2 regions of the Priestia sp. FSL W8-0001 genome follow, and region 1 is predicted to be linked to the other one. Evidence: a T-box and tRNA genes for the amino acid it is inferred to sense, from the RefSeq annotation. Region 1 holds a T-box; the other holds one or more tRNA genes.
The links. The T-box of region 1 lies ahead of ileS (isoleucine--tRNA ligase). A T-box ahead of a tRNA ligase gene usually reads a tRNA of that ligase, here a tRNA-Ile.
Positions count from the first base shown of each region.

Region 2: it has a tRNA-Ile gene. The T-box ahead of ileS (isoleucine--tRNA ligase) is inferred to sense a tRNA for this amino acid. The anticodon was not compared.

Region 1 covers NZ_JBBPAL010000001.1:2,957,092-2,960,367, forward strand. Annotated here, with positions in the region: gene ileS (isoleucine--tRNA ligase) at 1-1,489, opposite strand, end outside; T-box leader at 1,562-1,784, opposite strand; gene MKZ18_RS15655 (DivIVA domain-containing protein) at 1,853-2,347, opposite strand; gene MKZ18_RS15660 (YlmH family RNA-binding protein) at 2,431-3,204, opposite strand; gene MKZ18_RS15665 (YggT family protein) at 3,253-3,276, opposite strand, start outside.
Region 2 covers NZ_JBBPAL010000001.1:3,205,813-3,209,088, forward strand. Annotated here, with positions in the region: gene MKZ18_RS16965 (MFS transporter) at 1-476, opposite strand, end outside; gene sodA (superoxide dismutase SodA) at 597-1,205, opposite strand; tRNA gene MKZ18_RS16975 (tRNA-Ser) at 1,432-1,524, opposite strand; tRNA gene MKZ18_RS16980 (tRNA-Ile) at 1,535-1,611, opposite strand; tRNA gene MKZ18_RS16985 (tRNA-Asn) at 1,613-1,687, opposite strand; tRNA gene MKZ18_RS16990 (tRNA-Met) at 1,721-1,794, opposite strand; tRNA gene MKZ18_RS16995 (tRNA-Asn) at 1,796-1,870, opposite strand; gene MKZ18_RS17000 (DUF456 domain-containing protein) at 1,936-2,418, opposite strand; gene MKZ18_RS17005 (Na/Pi cotransporter family protein) at 2,547-3,276, opposite strand, start outside.

The sequences.
Region 1 (3,276 bases):
GCTCAAACCATACGTTTGAACCATGCTGACGGAACAGCTCTGATACATGCTCAATTGTCTCATCCGTAATAATCGGCTCATCATTTTCAGCATAAAACACAGGAATTGGTACGCCCCATGCGCGTTGACGAGAAATACACCAGTCTCCACGATCACGAACCATGTTGTAAAGACGAGTTTCGCCCCAAGCAGGAACCCACTGTGTTTTTTCTACTGCCTCTAATAGCTCTTTACGGAAGTCTTTAATTGATGCAAACCATTGCGCTGTTGCACGGAAAATTGTCGGCTTTTTCGTACGCCAGTCATGTGGATATGAATGCGTGATGAATGATAGCTTTAACAGGGCGCCTTCTTCTTGAAGCTTTTCAGTAATGGCCTTGTTCGCATTATCATAGAATAAGCCTTCAAATCCAGGCGCTTCCTCTGTCATATGACCTTTGCTGTCAACTGGACAAAGTACACCTAAACCGTATTTTTGACCCACAATAAAGTCATCTTCCCCGTGTCCTGGAGCCGTATGAACACACCCAGTACCCGCATCAGTTGTAACATGGTCACCTAAAACGAGTAGAGAATCACGCTTGTAAATTGGATGTTCTGCTACTACGTGCTCAAGTTCAGCACCTTTCATAGTACGCACTACTTCATATTCAACCCATTCAATCTCTTTTGCAACGGTCTCAACAAGTTCTGATGCCACGATGTATTTAGCACCATCTACGGCCACTACGCTATATTGAAGCTCTGGGTTTACAGCAATAGCTAAGTTTGCCGGCATTGTCCATGGCGTTGTTGTCCAGATGATAAATTTCTCATCACTTTCCACTACGCCTTTACCATCTTTTACATTAAACGCCACGTAAATAGACGCAGAGCGCTTATCATAATATTCAATTTCAGCTTCTGCTAACGCTGATTCACTAGATGGAGACCAATAAACTGGTTTTAGTCCTTTGTAGATATAGCCTTTTTTCGCCATATCTCCAAATACTTTAATTTGCTGAGCTTCGTATTCAGGCTGAAGCGTCACATAAGGGTTATCCCAATCAGCACGCACACCTAAACGTTTGAACTGTTCACGTTGACCTTCCACTTGCTCCCATGCATACTGTTCGCAAAGCTTACGGAACTCAGCAACGCTCATTTCTTTACGGTTGACTTTTTTATTCTTTGTTAAAGCTGTTTCAATCGGTAAACCGTGCGTATCCCAACCAGGTACATACGGTGCACAAAAACCTGACATGGATTTATAGCGAACGATAAAGTCCTTTAAGATTTTATTCAGTGCATGCCCCATATGAATATCACCATTTGCATAAGGAGGGCCATCATGTAACACGAATAATGGACGACCTTCTGTACGCTTTTGAACTTTTGCATAAATGTCCATTCCCGCCCACTTTTCTTGCATTTGTGGCTCACGATTTGGTAAATTTCCACGCATCGGAAATTCTGTTTTCGGCATTAATAACGTATCTTTATATTCCAAAGTTCTAACCTCCATAAAATCGTAAATTTCATTCCGTATATAGCTACAACAAAAAGAGACCTTCTCATCCCAAAAAGGGACGAGAAGGTCTCCCGCGGTACCACCCTTGTAGACAAACAGCACTTCCGTTTGTCCTCTCAGCATTCGTAACGTGAATAACACGTCGCTGCTTACTTCGTTTCAGCAGCAATACTCCAGGGTGATATTCGTTTCTTAGATTAGACCGAGCTCTCACCTTCCTCGGTTCGCTAAACGTAATCATGTAAGAAACTACTGTCCCTATCTCCGTACTATACGTATGAAATTTCATCTGTTACCAAATTATATGACAACAAAACGAAAGAAGTCAAGGTTCTGTCTTGACTAGTCAATTTTTTCTTCTAACGCAGGCATTTCATAGTCCATTAATTGATCCCAATCATCACTGTTTAACATTTCTAACTGGGCTTCAATTAACATTTTAAAACGCGTACGGAATACTTTTGACTGCTTTTTCGTCTCTTCAATATCCATCGCAATTTTACGAGACTTTGATAAAGCTTCATTGATAATGCGGTCAGCATTCTTTTCCGCTTCTTTTACAATTAGCTTCGCTTCTTTCTCTGCGTTTCGCTTTACGTCTTCTGCTGCTTCTTGAGCAATTAAAATTGATTTATTCAGCGTTTCTTCGATGTTAGTAAAATGCCCTACTTTTTCAGTAAGCTCAGTTACTCGCGCTTCTAATTCTTTTTTCTCACGAATAATTAATTCGTAATCCTTAATTACTTGGTCAAGAAATTCATTGACCTGGTCTTCATCATATCCACGAAACCCACGATTAAATTCTTTGTTATGAATATCTAAAGGGGTTAAAGGCATGTAGGCCACCTCCACGTTGTCTCATTACATTGTTTGTAATGGAATATTCGACATATTTTTTTGTTTCCTGCTTACAATTTTTGTTATTGTTGTTTCCCTACAATTACTCGCCACTTATCTTTTTTTGTTTTCCCCTCAACTGATATAACTTTACTTCGACCAAAACCTCTTAGTGAAAGTATATCATCTGCTTTGCACTCAAAAGAAGGCTGTTCAACCGTTTTAAAATTTACTTTTACCGCTCCACTTCCAATAAACGGCTGCACCTTTTGACGAGATAAATTGTAAATGGTAGATAGTAAAACGTCTAACCGCATGGATGATACAGTATACGTTTTTTCCTGAAATTCACTTTGAACTTGAAGTAACTCTGTGCGGTCTTTTTTTACAAGAGATATTTTGGCTTTACCCACTGACGTGAAGTTTGCTTCCACGTAAGAAGATATTTCATCGGCAATAACCAGCTGTATGCGCTCATCTTGTACCAAAACATCACCAAACTTTGACCGTTTTAACCCAAGCGACATTAATGCTCCTAACACTTGAGGGTGCTCAACCGTAACAAATTTACTAGGATAGTGCAGCTCGTAGTAGCTCAGTTGAAAATCTTCATTTCCCACCTCATAATAATCAGGATATAAAAGCGCTCGCTTTCGTTCTCCTTGTTCACTTCCACCGTCAAACGAAACAAGCACTTCTCCTTCTGTTCCAATGATAGCTGAAACAATTTGCTGCTCGCGTGGGTCTAAAAAGTCCGTCAGCTTTGGACTATATTGATTAAGAACATCTTCTTTCCACTCTAATACGAGGTCAATAAATGCTCGTTCTTCTTCTCGAAAATGTTGATAAATAGACATGTCTACTCTCCTTGCTCGTATGTAAAAAAGGAATCAAATGATTCCTTTTTATATGAACCCTAACATTCTAAA
Region 2 (3,276 bases), 250 kb from region 1:
AGAGGTCCAATCATTCCAGCAAACGAATTTAATACTCCTAGAAAACCATTGAAAAAGTCCCGTGTATCAGGTTCTGTAATTTCAAACGTTAACACGTTAAATGCTAACCAATAAAATCCATACCCTATTCCTAAAAGAGCACCGAGAAGAATTAAAAATTCATCGGCACGGTCGCCTACCATCAACACCACGATATAGAAAACAGATAGAAACGAAACACCTAATCGAAGCACAACGACTCGATCAATTTTTTTAGCCCACCTTCCTGCTAAAATAAAGGTTAATGGCTGAAAGATAACAATGACTAAATTATAAATCGCTAAAGCAGAAAACTCTCCTGTTTGTTTCCATAAATACACGTTTACAAATGAATTTGAAATTGAAATGGCTAAAGCATATAGCCCTCCAATGATAAGTAATAACAATAAATCTTTATTAACTTCTACATCTCCAACAACTTTTTTTAATAAAGGCATATAAAAAACTCCTTTTCTCTTCTACCCCTAGTGTGTGAAAAAGAAAAGGAGATATGTAAAAGAATTGGAAAACAAAAAAACCAGTAAAGGCAATAATTGCTTTACTGGTTTTTTCTCTCATTATTTTGCTGCTGCGTAGCGTTTTGCAACTTCGTCCCATTTAATTACATTAAAGAATGCTGAAATGTAATCTGGACGACGGTTTTGGTAGTTTAAGTAGTAAGCATGCTCCCAAACGTCTAGTCCTAGGATTGGTGTTTTACCTTCCATTAGTGGGCTATCTTGGTTTGGTGTACTTGTTACTTCTAATTCACCGTTGTTTACAACTAACCAAGCCCAGCCAGAACCGAAGCGTGTAGTTGCTGCTTTAGCGAATGCATCTTTGAATGCGTCAAAGCTTCCAAACTTACTGCTAATTGCGTCTGCTAACTCGCCTGTTGGCTCGCCGCCACCGTTAGGGCAAAGAATTGTCCAGAATAATGAGTGGTTAGCATGTCCACCACCATTGTTACGTACTGCTGTACGGATATCTTCTGGTACAGCATCCATATTTGAGATTAACTCTTCAACACTTTTAGAAGCTAAATCAGCTTTTCCTTCTACTGCTGCGTTTAAGTTTGTAACGTAAGTGTTATGGTGTTTCGTATGGTGAATGTTCATCGTTTCTTTGTCGATGTGTGGTTCAAGTGCATCATATGCATAAGGTAATTGTGGTAATTCGTAAGCCATGGGTAATTCCTCCTTTAAAATATGTACCTAATTTGGTGAAAGAAAATTCACCTCATGTTTTTAGATTAGCAAATTTAACCTACGCTTTCAATGAAAAAGCATTTAATCATCACTTATATTTACCTGTTTCCCACTGTCTATCCTATTTAAACGTAAAATTTTATTTGAAAACAAAATAAAAAATCTTTCTTCACAATTGTAAAGAAAGATTAATCAACAATATGTATGGCGGAGGAAGAGGGATTCGAACCCCCGCGGGCTTTAACACCCCTGTCGGTTTTCAAGACCGATCCCTTCAGCCGGACTTGGGTATTCCTCCAACCTTTTCATGGTGGACCCTGCAGGACTCGAACCTGCGACCGGACGGTTATGAGCCGTCTGCTCTAACCAGCTGAGCTAAGGGTCCTTGGCTCCACAGGTAGGACTCGAACCTACGACCGATCGGTTAACAGCCGATTGCTCTACCACTGAGCTACTGTGGAATAATAGTATGTATGCTTTGTCACTTAAAGGAATAGCGGCGGAGGGGATCGAACCCCCGACCTCACGGGTATGAACCGTACGCTCTAGCCAGCTGAGCTACACCGCCATGGCTCCACAGGTAGGACTCGAACCTACGACCGATCGGTTAACAGCCGATTGCTCTACCACTGAGCTACTGTGGAACGATATAACATTTATTAGCGACATTAAAAATTTAACATGCTTTTAATTAAAAGTCAACAAATTATTATAAAACAACGATAAGAAAGTAAATGATCATTGCCGCCTGTATAATTCCTTTTGAAATAGCACCGCTGAAAAAGCCAACTAACGATCCAAAACCAATCTTTATAGCATTTTGAAAATTCGTACGGTGTACAACTAACTCACCAATCACCGCCCCTAAAAATGGGCCAATTAATATACCAAGCCCAGGAATTAAGAATGGACCAACCAACAATCCAATGGTGCTTCCCCAAATACCCGCTTTTGTTCCACCGAACTTTTTAACACCAATTAGATTTGCCAAATAATCAGCGGCAAAAAGTGCTGCCACAAGCAGACCTTGAATAAGCACAAACAAGAAAGTATATGGTTCAAAACTATAGAAAAACCCGTACAATAAAAATCCAAGTGCTACAAACAGTACGCTTGGAATAATAGGATAGACTAATCCAATAAATGATACAACAAAACAAATTGCAATGAGTGTCCAATATAAAAAGTCCAACTTAACACGTTTCCTTTCATCTCAATCTCTATTTACTATTATTATCAAACAGTATACACTGTAACAACTTTTTTGATAATAATATTCCATAAAAAAGAGCAACTCGTTAACGAGTCGCTCTTTCTAGCTTATTGAGATTTTTGAGTCACACTCTTTTGATTTTCTCCTAACACTGCTTCTGCAATATTAACTGCGTGATCTCCAATACGCTCTAAGTTACTAATAATGTCAACAAATACAATACCAGCTGAGCCTGTGCAAGCACCTTCGTTTAAGCGTAAAATATGCTTTTTACGAAGTGAACGCTCCATGCTGTCGATTTGATCTTCTTGTTGCATTACGTGAACAGCTTTTTCACGATCGTTGTTCTCTAGTGCTGCAACAGCTTCTTTAACTGTTGAAATTGTTAGTTCAAACATTTCTGCTAAATCTTTATTAGCTTCAGATGTTACCTTTACTTTGTTAGTAATTTGATAATCAACAAGCTCTACGATATTTTCAAAATGATCTCCAATACGTTCAATATCACGAGCCGTGTCTAACAGCATTGAATGCTCTTCACTTTCTGAAGCTGACATAGAAGAAGAAGAAAGTAAAATTAAATAGTTAGTAATTTTTTTATCTAAATTGTTAATGGCATCTTCAATTTGTAAAGCCATATCAGAATGCTTATGTTGCTTCGTTTTCAAATAATTGTTTGCTTCTTCTAATCCAATTGTTGAGAATTGCCCCATACGAACGAGCTCTTCTTTTGCTTGTCCTAACGCAATTGATGGTGATTGTTCAATAAAAACTGGATCTAGATGTTTCGGTTTAAAGTCAACTAACGCATCGTCTCCAGGAATTACTTTTGTTACG